Regions from separate parts of the Sinorhizobium alkalisoli genome, predicted to be linked through region 2. Evidence: riboswitches for the same ligand, from Rfam matches in the RefSeq annotation. Region 2 holds a riboswitch; the other holds the start of a gene.
The links. A riboswitch is a leader RNA that binds a small molecule or an ion and turns the genes downstream of it on or off. The one in region 2 is predicted to bind S-adenosylmethionine.
Positions count from the first base shown of each region.

Region 1: it holds a riboswitch for S-adenosylmethionine, as region 2 does, so the genes downstream of both, metA (homoserine O-acetyltransferase MetA) here and EKH55_RS00630 (O-succinylhomoserine sulfhydrylase) in region 2, are expected to answer to the same signal.

Region 1 is NZ_CP034909.1:3,102,058-3,111,163, reverse strand. It holds gene EKH55_RS14995 (redoxin family protein) at 1-115, shown strand, start outside; gene EKH55_RS14990 (DUF1737 domain-containing protein) at 194-400, opposite strand; gene EKH55_RS14985 (HpcH/HpaI aldolase/citrate lyase family protein) at 397-1,302, opposite strand; gene EKH55_RS14980 (hypothetical protein) at 1,418-1,663, shown strand; gene leuD (3-isopropylmalate dehydratase small subunit) at 1,789-2,394, shown strand; gene EKH55_RS14970 (RidA family protein) at 2,402-2,782, shown strand; SAM riboswitch at 2,964-3,041, shown strand; gene metA (homoserine O-acetyltransferase MetA) at 3,101-4,024, shown strand; gene EKH55_RS14960 (aldose epimerase family protein) at 4,191-5,207, shown strand; gene EKH55_RS14955 (type I asparaginase) at 5,211-6,233, opposite strand; gene aspA (aspartate ammonia-lyase) at 6,230-7,636, opposite strand; gene EKH55_RS14945 (alanine/glycine:cation symporter family protein) at 7,769-9,106, opposite strand, start outside.
Region 2 is NZ_CP034909.1:126,166-135,271, forward strand. It holds gene EKH55_RS00600 (GcrA family cell cycle regulator) at 1-241, opposite strand, end outside; gene EKH55_RS00605 (aspartate aminotransferase family protein) at 659-1,858, shown strand; gene argF (ornithine carbamoyltransferase) at 1,928-2,845, shown strand; gene EKH55_RS00615 (Hsp33 family molecular chaperone) at 3,127-4,122, shown strand; gene apaG (Co2+/Mg2+ efflux protein ApaG) at 4,275-4,667, opposite strand; gene EKH55_RS00625 (CDP-alcohol phosphatidyltransferase family protein) at 4,781-5,395, shown strand; gene EKH55_RS00630 (O-succinylhomoserine sulfhydrylase) at 5,454-6,638, opposite strand; SAM riboswitch at 6,682-6,760, opposite strand; gene EKH55_RS00635 (2'-deoxycytidine 5'-triphosphate deaminase) at 6,836-7,933, shown strand; tRNA gene EKH55_RS00640 (tRNA-Gly) at 7,983-8,057, shown strand; gene EKH55_RS00645 (transporter substrate-binding domain-containing protein) at 8,102-8,944, shown strand; gene EKH55_RS00650 (sterol desaturase family protein) at 8,987-9,106, opposite strand, start outside.

The sequences.
Region 1 (9,106 bases), 710 kb from region 2:
CGACCGCGACGGCGTGGTACGCTGGAGTTTCACCGAAGTCGAAGAGGATGGCCGAAACGTATGCCGGGCGTTGAATCCCGAAGAACTGATGTCGGCCGCTTCCCAACTCGCATGACACGGCGACAAGTCGTCGTCGGCCGCCGCGCGTTCTCGATTGACCTCTCGCTACAGGGAGACGATCGCGACGTTGCGCTCACTCTTCCGAGAGCTTGACGTCCGGATGGTAATCCTTGCCCGACACTTCCTTCACCACCGCCTGGCCGCACTGCATATGCTGGGTGTCGGCGTTGAAGGCATAGGTCGGATTGCCGTGGAGCTCCCATCCCTGGTTCAGCGCCGCCGTCACCTTATGGCAGAAGGAGGCGTCGTCGGGGCCGGTGAGAAAGCGATAGAGTTTCACGATCTTGCCTTTCGTGTTTCGATGATATCCGCCTTGGCGGCGAGTTTCTGCGCTTCGTCCAGATGCAGCCGCTCGACCATGCGGCCGTTGAGACTGATCACGCCTTTGCCGGAATTTTCCGGAAGGGCAAAGGCGGCGATGATCGCGCGCGCCTCCGCGAGCGCTGCGTCATCGATGCCGAAGGCGTCGTTGGCGAAAGCAATCTGGGCCGGGTGGATCAGCATCTTGCCGTCGTAGCCCATGTCGCGTCCCTGCCGGCACTCGGTTTCGAAACCTTGCGCATCGCGGAAGTCGTTGAAGACCGCATCGACGGCATCGAGACCGCTGCCGCGGGCGGCAAGGAGGATCTGCATCAGCCAGGACAGGAGATAGGGGCGGCTCGGGAGGTCGGCGACGCCGGTCGCCTTTCTCATATCATTCAGGCCGACGACGAGGCAGTCGAGCCGGCCGGCGCGCGTGCGCCCGGTCTCGGCGATCGCCGGCGCATTGATCACGCCGCGCGGCGTCTCGATCATCGCCCAGAGCCTCACGCTTTCCGGTGCGTCGTTTTCCGCGAGCCAGTCGAGAGCGGCCTGAATGTCGGCGGGGACTTCGACCTTGGGCAGGAGGACCGCATCGGCACTGACGGCGAGTGCGGCGGCAAGATCCAGTTCGTCGAACCCCGCCTCCGTCCGGTTGATGCGGATGACCGTTTCGATCTCAGGCCGGTCCTCGGAAAGATGCCGTACCAGCGCGTCGCGCGCCTCTCTCTTGCGCTCGGGCGCCACGGCATCCTCGAGATCGAAGATGACGGCATCGGCGGTCAGAACCTTGACCTTGGCGAGCGCACGGGGGTTGTCCGCCGGAACGGAGAGCACGGAGCGGCGCAGCCGCACGGGATGGTGGTCGGTCGGTCTCGTCATAGGCGTCGTTGTGCCCCCCTTTGCGCTTTCGCGCAAGCCGGCGCTCTTGCAGCTCTCCTGCGCCCCTTGCAAGCGCGCGGGCGCACACCCACATGCGTGACAGAAAGGTAGTCCTATGCGCAGCATCCGCTCTGTTCTTTTCATGACCGCGGCCATCGTCCTCTCGCTGGCCGCTCTCGTCTTCACCGCTTCCCTCGCGCTGGCGCTTGCCGGCATCGCCGCCGCGATCGCGATCGGCAGCGCGATCGCCGCAAGACTCGGCCCGCGGCCGCGGCCAGCGCATACCCGCGCGGCTTCCGCCGGTCGAGAGCGGGAAATACGGATCTGGAACGACGGCCGCGGCACGATCATCGATCTGTGATCTGCCTTCAACGACCATTGCGCTCGGTTACCCGAGTCCGGCAAACGCAGATTCTCCTTCAATTCAGCGCAAAACTGATCTAAACGCTTCTGCCAACACTTCCCGCTGAAATCGAAGGCCAAGACATGGAAAAGTTCGTCAAGCTTACCGGCGTTGCCGCGCCCTTGCCCGTCGTCAACGTCGACACGGACATGATCATTCCGAAGGACTACCTGAAGACGATCAAGCGCACCGGCCTCGGCAAGGGGCTTTTCGCCGAATCCCGCTACAACGAAGACGGCACGCTGAACCCGGACTTCGTGCTCAACAAGCCGGCCTACCAGGACGCCAGGATTCTCGTCGCCGGCGACAATTTCGGTTGCGGCTCCTCGCGCGAACACGCGCCCTGGGCACTCCTCGACTTCGGCATCCGCTGCGTCATCTCGACCTCGTTCGCCGATATCTTCTACAACAACTGTTTCAAGAACGGCATCCTGCCGATCGTCGTCAGCCAGGCCGACCTCGACAAGCTGATGGACGACGCCAGCCGCGGCTCCAATGCGGTGCTCACCGTCGATCTCGAGGCGCAGGAGATCACCGGCCCGGATGGCGGTTCGATCAAGTTCGAGATCGACGCCTTCAAGCGCCATTGCCTGCTGAACGGCCTCGACGATATCGGCCTGACGCTGGAGAAGGCGAGCGCCATCGACAATTTCGAGACGGCAACCGCTACCTCCCGGCCCTGGGCATAAGCGCCCAGTGGCGGCCAGGCTTATTTCCTCCGGTTCGCCCTTCGAGAAGGCGGCAGGCTATTCGCGTGCCGTCGTCAAGGGCGACTGGTGCTTCCTCTCCGGCACGACCGGCTACGATTATGCCACCATGATCATGCCGGAGACGGTGGAGGAACAGGCGCGCAACTGTCTGAAGACGATCGAGGGCGCGCTCAAGGAGGGCGGCTTCTCGCTCTCGGATGTCGTGCGCAGCCATTGCTACGTCACGGACGCCAGCTTCGCCGACCGCGTCTTTCCGATCTTCGGCGAGCTGTTCGGCGACATCCGTCCGGCCGCGACGATGATCGTCTGCGACCTGATCCGCCCGGAAATGCTGATCGAGATCGAGGTCACGGCGTTCAGAGGCTGAGGAGAACGACGAGCCGATGCACTATGTCGCCGACCACGACCTGAGGATCGCTCGACCATGGAACGCAGGATCGCTTGGCGCAATTCGGTAGCCGGCTCATTAATGCGCGCGTCCTTCCGCGCGTCCTTCTTTGGCCATCCGGAATCGTTTTTCGTTGACCATACGGCAGTCCTCGCGCTATCAAACGATCCGTGGTGATTTGGCCGGCCGGCTTGCAGCCACGTTAAAGAAGTCGCTAAAGGGCCGAGGAGAACGATTTCCGAGGACCGGTCGCGATGATCTCGCCGCCGGTTTTTTTGTATTGATCGAGTGGAGCCCATGCCCATCAAGATTCCCGACGCGCTGCCCGCCTTCGAGACCCTGGTCAACGAGGGTGTGCGGGTGATGACAGAGACCGCGGCGATCCGGCAGGACATCCGCCCGCTCCAGATCGGGCTTCTCAATCTCATGCCGAACAAGATCAAGACCGAGCTCCAGATGGCGCGGCTGATCGGCGCCACGCCCCTGCAGGTCGAACTGTCGCTGGTGCGGGTCAACGGCTATCGGCCGAAGAACACGCCGGAGGATCATCTGCTCGCCTTTTATGAGACCTGGGAGGAGGTGAAGGGCCGCAAGTTCGACGGTTTCATCATCACCGGCGCGCCGGTCGAGACCCTCGACTACGAGGAGGTCACCTATTGGGACGAGCTTAAGCGCATCTTCGACTGGACGGCGACCAATGTGCATTCGACCATGAATGTCTGCTGGGGCGCCATGGCGGCGATCTACCATTTCCACGGCGTCCCGAAATATTCGCTGAAAGAAAAGGCCTTCGGCGTCTACCGGCACCAGAACCTGAAGCCTTCGTCGGTCTATCTGAACGGCTTTTCCGATGATTTCGCCGTGCCCGTCTCGCGCTGGACGGAGGTGCGCCGCGCCGATATCGAGCGGGTGCCGGGGCTCGAGATCCTGATGGAATCGAAGGAGATGGGCGTCTGCCTCGTGCACGAACGGAAGGGCAACCGGCTCTACATGTTCAATCACGTCGAATATGATTCCACCTCGCTGTCGGAGGAATATTTCCGCGACGTCGATGCCGGCGTGCCGATCAAGCTGCCGCACGACTATTTCCCGCACAACGACGCGGCGCTGCCGCCGCAGAACCGTTGGCGCAGCCATGCGCATCTCTTCTTCGGCAACTGGATCAACGAGATCTACCAGACGACGCCCTACGAACTCGCGAAGATCGGTGCCGAGCCTTAATGTTCATTCCCTTCTTCCTCGAACTGAAGACGGAAAAGATCACGGTGACGCACGCCGGTCTGCAGGCGGCGACCAAGCAATTGCCCCGCTGAACTTTCCCGTTGCCGCATGGCTGGAAATGACGCAGTTTGGCGCCGGCATCGGGATAAGGAGCGAGGGACAGAAAATGAGCACCGACACGGAAGTCTTCGGCCACCTGCCTTCCGGCGAACCGGTCCACCGCGTGACCCTCAGCGGTGGCGGGCTGACGGCGAAGGTTCTGAGCTGGGGGGCCGTCATCCAGGATCTCAGGCTCGAAGGCCATGCGCCGCCGCTCGTGCTCGGATTCGAGGATTTCGACAGCTATCCCGCCTATTCCTCCTATTTCGGCGCCACCCCCGGCCGCAATGCCAACCGGATCGGCGAAGGACGCTTCACCCTCGACGGCAAGGTCTATCAGCTCGAGCTCAACGAGAAGGGCGTCACGCATCTGCATGGCGGAAGCGACAATATCGGCAAGCGCAATTGGACGATCATCGCGAGGACCGGGGACAGCGTCACGCTCAGGATCACCGATCCCGACGGCCGGGCCGGCTATCCGGGCAACTGCACGATCACCTGCACCTATCGCCTGAAGCCGGGCGGCACGTTGAACGTCCTCTACGAATCGGCCACCGACGCGCCGACGCTCGCCAATTTATGCCAGCACAGCTACTTCAATCTCGACGGCAGCGTCGACGCGCTCGGGCATGACATCATGATCGCCGCCGACCACTACCTGCCGGTGGACGAGCATCTTATCCCGACCGGCGAGATCCGTCCGGTTGCAGGCACCGTCTTCGATCTCCGGGAAATGACCTCGATGCGGCGGCAGATGGACGGCAACGGGATTGCCTATGACCACAATTTCTGCCTCTCGCCCGAGCGCATGGAGAAGCGCTCGATAGCGCTGGTGCGCAGCATCGGGTCCGGCGTGACGCTGGAGGTGCTGACCACCGAGCCGGGGGTCCAGCTCTATACCGGCAGCAAGCTCAACGTCTCGGCTCCGGGTCTCGAAGGCCGCCCCTATGGCCCCTTCGCCGGCTTCTGCCTTGAAACCCAGATCTGGCCGGACGCCATCAATCACGACGGCTTCCCGAGGGCGGTGCTGCGCCCGGGCGAAACGCTCCGCCAGGAAACCGACTACGTTTTCACGAAAAGCTGAGCTTCAACCGGCGATCATCTCGCCCGCGAGCGGCACCGCCATGCGGGCGCGAATGTCCTCGGGCGGCAATCCCTCGGCGATTAGCACGTGCAGCTTGGCAAAGGCCGCCTCGAGCGTCATGTCGGCGCCCGACACCGCGCCGATGCGGGCAAGCGCGGCGCCTGTGGCATAGGTGTCCTGCGCCACCGCGCCGATCACGCATTGCGTCGTGTTGACCACCGTGACGCCGCGCTTGAGCGCCGCGCCGAGGGCGGCGAGCAGCCGCGCGTTTGCTTCCGGCACATTGCCGACGCCGTAGCTGCGCAGCACAACGCCTTTGAGCATCGGATCGGAGAGCACCGCCTCGACGACGCGCGGCGAAAGGCCGGGGTGGATGGTGATGACCGCCACGGCCTCCGGATCGAAATGGTCCGGCAGAAAGAAGGCCTTGGGCTCGGCGGCGAGCAACAGCTCCCGGCGCAGCACGATGTTGATGCCGGCCTCGGCGATCGCCGGATAATTGGGCGAGTCGAAGGCATCGAAGCGGTCGGTCGCGATCTTGCGGCTGCGGTTGCCGCGCAAGAGCTTGCGGCCGAAACAGAGGCCGACTTCGCGCAGCGGATACTGCGCGGCGAGGATCAGCGCCATCTCGAGATTTTCGAGCCCGTCGCTGCGCGGCGCCGTCAGCGGAATCTGCGCGCCCGTCAGGATCACGGGCTTGTCGAGGCCGCGCAGCATGAAGGAGAGCGCCGAAGCCGTCCACGCCATCGTGTCGGTGCCGTGCAGCACGACGAAGCCGTCATAGGCATCCCAGCGGCGGACGAGCTCGCCGGCAATGACCGGCCATTGCGCCGGCTGCAGATTGGCGCTGTCGATCAGGCTGTCGAGCTCGACGACATCGCAATCCGGGAGCGGCGTCGCCGAGGCCGTTTCGCCGAGCCTGCGCTTGAGCAGGGCGCCAAAGCCGGCCATCGGCTTGAGGCCGCCGGGCGCGGCTTCCATGCCGATGGTGCCGCCCGTATGCAGGATGAGGACGCGCCGGCTCATGCGATACCTGCTGCGGGACTGAGCATTGCCTGCGGGCTCAGCAACCGGTCGAGTTCCGCCGGCGTCAGCAGCCCTTCGGCCGCCACCAGTTCGCGCACGGTGGCGCCACTTGCAAGCGCCTCGGCGGCGATGCGCGTGGCGTTGGCGTAGCCGATATGCGGCACGAGAGCGGTCACGATCCCGATGCTCTGTTCCACGTGCCGGCGGCACTGCTCGCGATTGGCGCGGATGCCGCGGATGCAGCGCTCTTCGAGGATGCGGCAGGCGGTCGCCAGCATCTTGATCGATGAGAACAGGTTATAGACGATCAGCGGTTCCATGGCATTAAGCTGGAGCTGGCCGGCTTCGGCTGCCAGCGTCACGGCAAGGTCATTGCCGATGACCTGATAGGCAACCTGGTTCACCGCCTCGGGAATGACCGGATTGACCTTGCCGGGCATGATCGATGAGCCGGGCTGCATCGCCGGCAGCACGATCTCGCCGAGCCCGGCGCGCGGTCCGCTGGACAGGAGGCGCAGATCGTTGGCGAGCTTCGAAAGCTTGATGGCCAGCCGCTTGAGCAGGCCGGAAAAGAGCACGAAGGCACCCATGTCCGAGGTCGCCTCGATCAGGTTGGCGGCCGGCACCACCGGCTTGCCCGAAATCTCGGCGAGATGGCGAACCGCGAGAACGGCGTAGTCCGGGTGGGTGTTGAGGCCGGTGCCGATGGCGGTGCCGCCCAGATTGACCTCGCAGAGAAGACGCAGGATCTCGCCGATGCGATCGACGTCCTCGCCGAGATTGACGGCGAAGGCGTCGAATTCCTGGCCGAGCGTCATCGGCACCGCATCCTGAAGCTGGGTGCGGCCCATCTTGATGACGTCGGCGAACTCCCGCCCCTTTTCCGAAAGCGCCTGCTGCAGCGAAGCGATCGCCGCCACGAGCGGCTCGGCGGCGAATTGCAGGCCGAGGCAGACGGCGGTCGGATAGGCGTCGTTGGTCGATTGCGACCTGTTCACGTCGTCGTTGGGATGCAGATGCGCGTAGGCGCCCTTGGGGTGACCGAGCTTTTCGAGCGCGAGGTTGGCGATCACCTCGTTGGCGTTCATGTTGGTGGACGTGCCGGCGCCGCCCTGGATCAGATCGACGACGAATTGATCGTTGAGGCGGCCGGCGACGATCTCCTTGCAGGCGGCGATGATCGCCTCGGCCTTCTGCGGCGCGATGAGGCCGAGATCGCGATTGGCGCGAGCCGCCGCCGCCTTGACCATGGCGAGTGCTGCGACGAAATGCGGAAAATGGCTGATCGGCACGCCGGTGATCGGAAAGTTCTCGACGGCCCTCAGCGTCTGGACGCCGTACCAGGCGTCCGCCGGCACCTCCCGGTCGCCGAGCAGATCATGTTCGATACGCGTCATGTTCATGGGATTCGCTCGCGATGGATTGAAACGACGGGCCGGCGGTCCCGGCCCTGCACCAGTTTTAGAGCGGGAAACGGAAAATCGTCTGCGGTTTTCCGGCGCTTTCCCGCTCTACCTGCTCGTTTCGGTTGACGCTTAGGCGCGCGCGCTTCCGCCCGCTGCTACGGCTTCGGGTTCCTCGCGCCATGCCGTGCCGCTCCAGGCTTTGCGGTCGATGCCGGCATAGCCGAACCTTTCCGGATCGAAGACCGGCTCGCCGGCGTTCTTCGCAAGCTGGCTGTCGTAGTCCTGCATCAACTTCAGAGCGGGCTTGAAGAGCATGACGAGCGCGAAGAGATTGACGAGCGCCAGCAGGCCCATCGTGACGTCGGCAAAGGCGAAGATCGTGCCGAGGTCGGAGGTGGCGCCCCAGCCGCAGAGGCCGATCACCGCAATGCGATAGACGATGATCAGCGGCCTGTTCTGCCCGCCGAGCCAGGCAAGGCTGTTCTCGCCCAGATAGTAGTTGTAGATCATCGTGGTGAAACCGAAGAGCATCATCGCAATGCTGACGAAGACCCGGCCCCCTTCGCCGATATGGCCGGCCAGCGAGGCTTGTGCGAGTGCGATGCCGCCAACCTCCTCGGCACCCGGGCGATAGACGTCGCCGAGCAGGATGATGAAAGCGGTGCAGGAGCACACGATCAGCGTGTCGATGAAGACGGAGAAGGCCTGGACGACGCCCTGCGAGGCGGGATGCGGGACTTCGGCGACGGCCGCGACATTCGGGGCGCTGCCGAGCCCGGCTTCGTTGGAGAAGAGCCCGCGCCTGACGCCCATGACGATTGCCGCGCCGATGCCGCCGCCGACCGCCGGCTCCAGGCCGAAGGCGCTCTTGACGATCAGCATGAGCGTGGCGGGGAGCGCGTCGATGTTGAGCACGAGCACGACCAGGGCCATGGCGATGTAGCCGAGCGCCATCACCGGTACCAGCACGTCGGCAATGCGGGCAATGCGCCGGACGCCGCCGGCGATGATGATGCCGACCAGCACGGCGATGCCGAGGCCGATCGCCATCACCGGCACGCCGAAGGCGTCGTTGAGCGAGGTGGCGACCGCATAGGACTGCACGCCGTTGAAGCCGAAACCGAAAGTGACCAGCAGCAGCACCGAATAGAGGCCCGCAAGCCACTTCCAGCGCTCGCCGAGGCCGTGCGCGATGTAATAGGCCGGTCCGCCGCGATAGGTTCCATCCGGCTCGGCGCGCTTGTAGGCCTGCGCCAGGGTGCATTCGAAGAAGCTCGTCGCCATGCCGATGAGGCCGACGACCCACATCCAGAAGACCGCGCCCGGGCCGCCAAGGGTGATCGCCACGGCAACGCCGGCGATATTGCCGCCGCCGACGCGGCCGGCGACCGAGAGCATCAGCGCCTGGAAGGAGGAGAGATGGCCATCGGATCCGCTGGCGAAGGCCTGCCCGGACCCGAGAATGCG
Region 2 (9,106 bases):
CGGTGCGGGTGACGGCCCGAGCGGCGTAATTCGGTGCACGCGGCGCCGAGGTCGCTCGCTTGGGGCGCGCGGGGGTCGTGGTCCCGCCCGCCTTTGCGCGGCCCGGCAGGCTCAACCGGTGTACCTTGCCGATGACGGCATTGCGACTGACGCCGCCCAGTTGAGCCGCGATCTGGCTGGCGCTCAGGCCCTCGGACCACAGCTTCTTCAGTTTCTCCACCCGCTCGTCAGTCCAGTTCATATCTGCACTCCCCGTTCTCGGCGCTGGGATGGGCAGAATCCATCACCGTCCTCCAGAAAACCCCTGGAGTCACAACGCGATAACTATTTTGGTGACTAGGTCCGCCGCATGCGTCTAGTAATTAAATCTTAACCTACCGGCAGGGTGACTCTGTGGCAAGAGTCGCCGGAATCGCGCCGAATCGATTTCGCGGTTTTCCCCAACTTGCTGGCTCATAGTTGCATTTTTGCAAGCCCCGCGACGCGATTTTTTTGCGACGCGGAATCCGAGTTCGCAAGGTGGCCGCAGCCCTTGGTTTTCTTGACATTGCGCTGCGAAATGGGAATAGTGCCTCCGGCCGCCGAAAGGCGGCATTTTGATTTTTTCGGGCCGGATATCGAACGGTCCGCCTGCGATGCTGAGGAAGGAGAAGCCCGGATGGCCGCAACGCCGCCGCTCTATGATACCTATTTGCGTGCGCCGTTGCGTTTCGAGCGGGGCGAGGGCGTCTGGCTGATCGCGGAAGACGGTACCCGCTATCTCGACTTCGCCGCCGGCGTCGCCGTGAACTCGCTCGGGCATGCCCATCCGCATCTGATCGATGCGCTGAAGGCGCAGGCGGAGAAACTCTGGCACGTCTCCAATCTCTATGATGTTCCCGGGCAGGAGAGCCTTGCGCGGCGCTTGACGGCGGTCACCTTTGCCGACCGGGTGTTTTTCACCAATTCGGGCGCCGAGGCGCTGGAATGCGCGATCAAGACGGCGCGCCGCTATCACTTTGCCAAGGGCCATCCGGAGCGGTTCCACGTCATCACCTTCGAAGGCGCATTCCACGGCCGTACCATCGCCACGATCGCCGCCGGGGGGCAGCAGAAATACATTGAAGGCTTCGGACCCAAGGCGCCCGGTTTCTATCAGGTGCCGTTCGGCGATATCGCCGCCGTAAAGAGCGCGATCAACGACGAGACCGCGGCTATCCTGATCGAACCGATCCAGGGTGAGGGTGGGGTGCGCCTGGCCCCGAAGGAGTTCCTGCAGGAATTGCGCGCGCTCTGCGATGAATTCGGGCTGCTGCTGATCCTTGATGAAGTACAGTGCGGCGTGGGCCGCACCGGCAGGCTCTTTGCCCACGAGTGGGCAGGTATCCGGCCCGACATCATGGCCGTCGCCAAGGGCATTGGCGGTGGTTTTCCGCTCGGCGCGTGCCTGGCGACGGAGGCGGCCGCCGCAGGCATGGTGGCCGGGACGCACGGCTCGACCTACGGCGGCAATCCACTGGCAATGGCCGTCGGTAATGCGGTCCTCGACGTCGTCCTCGCCGAGGGGTTCCTTGACAATGTGCGTGACGTCGCGCTCGTGTTCCGCCAGGGGCTCGCTTCGCTCAAGGACCGTTTCCCCGATATTATCGAAGAGCTCCGCGGCGACGGGCTGATGCTTGGCATCAAGGCGAAAGTGCCCTCACCCGACCTTTTGAAAGCGATCCGGGCCGAAAAGCTGCTCGTTGTTCCGGCAGGCGAGAACGTGCTGCGCCTCCTGCCGCCGCTGATCGTCACCGCGGCTGAAGCGAGGGAAGGGCTCGCGCGGCTCGAGCGCGCCGCAGAGGCTGTGAGGGCCGCGGGCGGCACAGCTGCCGCCTAACTGCGGCGAGGCGCCTCCGCGGTGCCGATGCCCTAAGATCCACGGAACTATCACAGGAAATACAGCAATATGACCGCCACCAGACATTTTCTCGATCTTTCGGCCATGACGTCCGTCGACCTCAGGACGATCATCGACGACGCCCGGATGCGCAAGTCGGCGACAAAGGCCGGAACGGCCGACAAGCCGCTTGCCGGCAAGATGCTGGCGATGATTTTCGAGAAACCGTCCACCCGTACGCGCGTCTCCTTCGATGTCGGGATGCGGCAGCTCGGTGGCGAGACGCTGTTTCTTTCTGGCACCGAAATGCAGCTCGGTCGGGCCGAAACCATCGGCGACACGGCGAAGGTCCTCTCGCGCTACGTCGACGCGATCATGATTCGCACCACTGACCACCGCCGGCTCCTTGAATTGGCCGAGCACGCGACCGTGCCGGTCATCAATGGCCTTACGGACGACACGCATCCCTGCCAGATCATGGCGGACATCATGACCTTCGAGGAACACCGCGGGCCTGTCGGGGCGAAAACGATCGCTTGGACGGGCGACGGCAATAACGTGTTGCACTCTCTGATCGAGGGATCGGCGCGCTTCGGCTATCGGATGAACATGGCGGTCCCGTTCGGCTCCGAGCCGCAGGACAAGTTCCTCAACTGGGCTCGGAACAACGGCGGAGAGATTCTGCTGTGTCATGAACCGGAGCAGGCCGTCGCCGGCGCCGACTGCGTCGTCACCGACACGTGGATCTCGATGAACCAGGAGCACCGCGCCCGCGGCCACAACGTTTTCCAGCCCTATCAGGTCAACGAGGCTTTGATGAAGCACGCGGCACCCGATGCCTTGTTCATGCATTGTCTGCCGGCGCATCGCGGCGAGGAGGTCACGGATGAGGTGATCGACGGGCCGCAATCGGTTGTCTTCGACGAGGCGGAAAACCGGCTTCACGCGCAAAAGTCGATCCTCGCCTGGTGTCTCGGCGTCGTTTGAAGGGGCCTTCGCTGGTCGAAGTGAAGCGGTCGGCGGAGGCTTGAATCCGGCCCGGATCGACACAATCTAGGCGAAATGGAGGGTGGCTCCGGCATGAGTGCTGCGAGTGCCGCCCATAAAACCAGCGTCCGGACGAGCGAGGCTGCTTCTGCAGTGGCGCCGTCGGCGGGCCGTGAATTCTGGACAAATCCGTTCACAACGGGATCAAATGGGATAACGGGCAGGTTGCACGAGGGCATTCGATGCCCGGCGACCAGCGCCTGCGAGACAAGGAGCAAGCGATGACGGAGATAGCACCGGGGCTGGGCGAGTTCGATTTCGCCGGTGACGATCATGTCGTGCCCTTTCATGTCGAGGATCTCGACGTCCGCGGCCGCGCCGTTCAGCTTGGTCCGATGCTCGACGCGATCCTCGAGCGGCACAACTATCCGCTTCCGGTTGCCCGGCTGCTCGCGGAGACGGTGGTGCTGACGGTTTTGCTCGGCACCTCGCTGAAATTCGAAGGCAAGCTCGTCGTGCAGACGCAGAGCGATGGCCCGGTCGACCTCGTCGTTGCCGATTTTTCGACGCCCGACCGGGTGCGTGCCTATGCGCGCTTTGACGAGGAGGCGCTTGCGGCAGCCGAGAAGGGCGGCCGTACTCAGCCGCACGAGCTCCTGGGCAAGGGCATCCTGGCCTTCACCATCGATCAGGGCGCCCACACGCAGCGCTACCAGGGCATCGTCGCGCTTGATGGTGCGACGCTCGAGGAGATCGCTGGCGTTTATTTCCGCCAATCGGAGCAGATCCCGACCAAGGTGCGCCTCGGCGTTGCCGAGCTACTCGACCGCGACGAAAACGGCAAGCCGCGGCACCGCTGGCGCGCCGGCGGCATGGTGGCTCAGTTCCTGCCCGAGGCTCCGGAGCGGATGCGCCAGCCGGACCTGCACGGCGGTGACGGCGACGATGGCAGCAGCAACGGCCTCTTTGAGGAGGATGATCTCTGGACAGAAGCCAAGGTAATGGTCGAGACGATCGACACCGACGAACTCACCGACCCGACGGTCGGCACCGAACGCTTACTCTACCGGCTGTTCCATGAGCGCGGCGTCCGCGTCTATCAGCCCCAGGCTGTCTACGATCGATGCAGTTGCTCGCGCGATAAGATCCGCAACGTGTTGGAGGGGCTCAGTCAGGAGGACATTGAGAGCAGCATCGAGGACGGGCTGATCAAGGTGACCTGCGAATTCTGCTCCACCACCTATCGCTTCGAGGCGACCGAGGTGCACTCGCGGTAGCAGACGGACGGGGCGCCTGTGCGCCCCGCTCCAGCTCTCGAATGGGGGAGTAAGGGGCAGGACCACAGCGCCGCGCGTCTTTTCAGGCGCGCTGATGTCGCTGTAATTCATTGGATCTGCGCATCGAGCTCTCCGAAAATCGGGCCGATGCGCTAGTTCAGTGTGCGAACCTGCCCGGGGGTGTCCAGCGAGAAGGCGGGGATCGCGACGTTGAAGGTCTCTCCGTCCTCCGCCTCCATGCTGTAGTGGCCGAACATGACGCCAGAAGGCGTGTCCAGCGGACAGCCGGAGGAATATTCGTAGGTATCGCCGGGATTGAGCAGCGGCTGTTCGCCGATAACGCCGGATCCGCTGACCTCGTCGACCTGCCCGTTCTCGTCGGTAATATGCCAGTAGCGGGTCACCAGCCGAACGGCGATTTCGGAATGGTTCGATATGACGATGCGGTAACCCCAAACATAACGGCTGTCGTCGGGATCAGACTGCTCTTCCAGATAGTACGGCTCTACCGTGACTTCTATGTCGCGAGTGAGTGCGCGATACATGTTTCGACATCCTGTTCCAATTCCGTGCGGATATCCTATAGCAATAAGGTTTCGTGAAGAATAACGGCAATATCGCCCGAGTCGTACACAATTTTCACTTGAAGGACTGAGACATGCTCGACGGGGCTGTGCGCAGGCGGCTCGAGCCAATACTGGATCGGATCGGAATGGCGCTTGCAAACCATGGCGTCGGGGCCGATACGGTGACCATTGCCGGTTTTCTGCTCGGTCTTCTGGCCGCCGTCCTGATCGCCTTTGAATTCTATTTCTCCGGCGCAGCCTTGATCCTGTTCAGCCGGCTATGTGATGGCCTCGACGGTGCCGTCGCCCGCGCCAGCCGCAAGACGGATCTCGGGGGCTTTCTCGACATCGTCCTCGACTTCGCCTTCTACGGCGCGATCCCGCTCGCTTTCGTCATTGCCGACTCGGCCGCCAACGGCCTCGCCGGCGGCTTCCTGCTGTTTTCCTTCTATCTCAACGGCGCCACCTTTCTCGCATTCGCCGTCATGGCGGAAAAGCGGGCGATGACGACCGAGGTAAGAGGCGCGAAATCGCTCTATTTCACCACGGGGATCGCCGAGGCGACGGAGACGATCGCCTTTTTTCTCGCCTGCTGTCTTTTCCCTTCCTGGTTTCCAACTCTTGCCGCGTTCTTCGCCGCTGTCTGTCTTTACACCGCTTTGTCCCGGATCGTGCTGGCGCGTCTCGCTTTCCAGGACAAACAATGAAAAGCCGCCCGCGCGTGACGCAGGCGGCCAAAGCTCCTTCGGGTTCAGGCTGAGCGGATCAGGCTTTGACGCCCTTCAGCGCCTGCGCAAAATCCTCGATGAGGTCGTCGCCGTCCTCGATGCCCGCCGAAAGGCGGACGGTGCCGGCGGAAATGCCGAGTTCGGCCCGGGCTTCATCGGAGAGGTTCTTGTGGGTCGTCGTTGCCGGATGCGTGATCAGGCTCTTGGCGTCGCCGAGATTGTTGGAAATCCTTATGATCTCGAGCGCGTTCTGCAGCGCGAAGGCCGCCTCCTTGCCGCCCTTGAGTTCGAAGGCAACAAGCGTCGAACCGCCGCTCATCTGCTTGGCGATGATGTCGGCCTGCGGATGATCCCTGCGGCCCGGATAGAGAACACGAGCGACCTGCGGCTGCTCGGCAAGGAAATCTGCAATTCGACGCGCATTATCCGTCTGCTGTCTTACACGCAGCGGCAGGGTTTCGACGCCCTTCAGCAGCGTCCAGGCGTTGAAGGGAGACATGGCCGGACCGGTGTGGCGGAAATAATCGTGCAGGTTCTCGTCGATCCACTCCTTGCTGGAGAGCACCACGCCGCCAAGACAGCGACCCTGGCCGTCGATGTGCTTCGTCGCGGAATAGACGACGACATGGGCGCCGAGTTCCAGCGGCTTCTGGAAGAGCGGCGTCGCGAAGACGTTGTCGACGACGAGCTTGGCGCCGACCTGGTCGGCGAGGCGGGCGACGCCGGCGATGTCGATGACCTCCAGCGTCGGATTGGTCGGGCTTTCCAGGAAGAAGACCTTGGTATTCGGGCGGATCGCCTTCTCCCAATTGGCAAGATCGCGGCCGTCGACGAGGGTGCATTCGACGCCATATTTCGGCGCAAGCGTCTCCACGACCCAGCGGCAGGAGCCGAAAAGCGCCCGCGCGGCAACGATATGATCGCCGGCCTTCACCTGGCAGAGGATCGCCGCGGATACGGCCGCCATTCCGGAGGCGGTGGCGCGCGCATCCTCGGCGCCTTCGAGCATGCACATGCGCTTCTCGAACATGTCGTTGGTCGGGCTGCCGTAGCGGGCGTAGATGAAGCCGTCGGTCTCGCCCTTGAAGCGCGCTTCCGCGGCTTCCGAGCTCTCGTAGACGAAGCCTTGCGTCAGGAAGATCGCTTCGGAGGTTTCGCCATACTCAGAGCGGAGCGTTCCACCGTGGACGAGTTGGGTTGCCGGGCGCCAGTTCTTGCTCATCGGACAATCACTTTCAAAAACAAAAAAACCGGCCGCAAAACGGCCGGTTCGAAACCCGGCCTTTTTAGCTATTTGTTTAACGTGGCTGCAAGCCGACCGGCCAAATCACCACGGGATAAAGCTGCAATACTGCTTGGCTGTGCTTGCGTCAATTCCCGGAGTTTGGTTTTGTCTGGCAGATTGAGAAGAGGAACGCAATGGCCCGCGAAACAGGGATATTGGCCGACCGCGCGATTGCCGCGCTGCACGCTTCGGGACGGTTGAAGAGCGAAAGGGCGCTGGATCATGACCAGATCCAACCGGCCAGCCTCGATCTTCGCCTCGGTTCCAAGGCCTTCCGGGTGCGCGCGAGCTTCATGCCTGGGCCGGCGCATCTTGTCGCCGACAAGCTCGATCGGCTGAAACTGCACGTCGTCGATCTCAGCGAAGGCGCGGTGTTGGAAACGGGCTGCGTCTACATCGTGCCGTTGATGGAAAGCCTTGCGCTGCCGGAGAACATGTCGGCCTCGGCCAACCCGAAAAGCTCGACCGGACGGCTCGACATCTTCACCCGCGTCATCACCGACCGGGCACAGGAGTTCGATAAGATTCCGGCCGGTTATAGCGGCCCGCTCTATCTTGAAATCAGCCCACGGACTTTCCCGATCGTCGTGCGCCGCGGCTCGCGGCTCTCGCAAATCCGCTTCCGTGTGGGGCAATCGCTGCTTTCCGAACGGGAATTACTGGCGCTGCACGAGAGCGACACGCTCGTTGCCAGCGAGCAGCCGAACATCACGGGCGGCGGCATCGCGCTATCGATCGATCTCAAGGGCACCGGTCCGGATGGGCTGATCGGCTATCGCGGCAAGCACCACACCTCTGTCGTAGATGTCGACAAGAAGGCCCAACACCCCGTCTTCGACTTCTGGGAGCCACTCTATAGCCGCGGCCGCGACGATCTGATCCTCGATCCGGACGAATTCTACATCCTCGTCTCGCGCGAGGCGGTGCACGTGCCGCCTCTCTATGCCGCCGAAATGACCCCCTTCGATCCGCTTGTCGGCGAATTCCGCGTCCACTATGCCGGCTTTTTCGACCCGGGCTTCGGCCATGCCTCCGCAGGGGGCAGCGGCAGCCGCGCGGTGCTCGAGGTCCGCAGCCACGAGGTGCCCTTCATTCTCGAACACGGGCAGATCGTTGGGCGCCTGATCTACGAGCACATGCTGGAGCGACCCGACGGGCTCTACGGCCTTGATCTCGGGTCGAATTACCAGGCGCAGGGGCTCAAGCTCTCAAAGCATTTTCGCGCCGAGTGAGCATTGTGCTTGACAGATCGCGGCCGTTGAGGAAATTTCCGCTTCTGACGCGGGTGTAGTTCAGTGGTAGAACGCCAGCTTCCCAAGCTTGATGTCGTCGGTTCGATCCCGATCACCCGCTCCATTTCTTCCCCCCGTGGGCGTGGGGCCGTGGCAAGTGGAATTCAAATCCTGCTTCGGGCCATAGTCGGATTCGTGGCCGTTTGCACGTCGCTTGCCGCCGGTACGGCGCTGGCCGAGCCGAAGGGCCTCCCTTTGCTTTTCGACGCCCGCGAGCGCATCGCCAAACCCGACTTGAGCGCGCTACCGCGATTGCGCTTTCTCACCACCGTCGATTTTCCACCCTTCAACTTCATCGACCAGTCCGGAAAACTCTCGGGCTTCCATGTCGACCTCGCCCGCGAAATTTGTCGGGAACTCGAGATCGAGCCGAAATGCCAGATCCAGGCGGTGACTTATGAGGAATTGGCCCCCGCTCTGGAAGAGGGGCGGGGGGAGGCGGTCGCCGCCGGCATCGCCGTCACGCCGGAACTGCGGCGGAGCTTTGCATTTTCCAGGGCTTTCATGCAATTGCCGGCCCGCTTCATTCTCAACACGAAGGCGGCAAACGGCTTGGAAAGCCCAGCCGATCTCGCCGGCAAGCCCATAGGCGTCGTCTCCGCTACGACGCACGAGGCTATGTTCAAGGCCTTCTTCCCTCGGCTCAAAGCCCAGGCCTTTTCCGATCGGGATGCGATGCTCTCCGCCCTGCGGGAAGGCTCGATCGCGGCCGCCTTTTCCGACGGTATGCAACTCTCCTTTTGGGTTTCCGGCAGCGGGGCCGCCGGCTGCTGCAGTCTGATGGAAGGCGCCTATTTCTCGCACCGCTTCCTTGGCGAAGGGCTGACGATCGTCAGCCGCAAGACCGAGCCCGCCCTGGCCCAGGCGATCGACCATGCCCTGCTGGCACTTTCGCGCAGCGGCGGGCTCGAAGAGATCTACCTGCGCTATTTCCCGAATGGGATCTATTGAACGGCTGAATGCCTGGCCGGCGGCGCCGCGCGCCTATGCGGGCTATTCTCGCCGAAACGGCAGGAGCATCGACCAGACAAGCTTCGTCGGGTCGACCCGCCCATAGACCTTCAAGCCCGTTTCGATCGCGTCACCGCTTGCCGGGTGCGCGACATAGGTCGC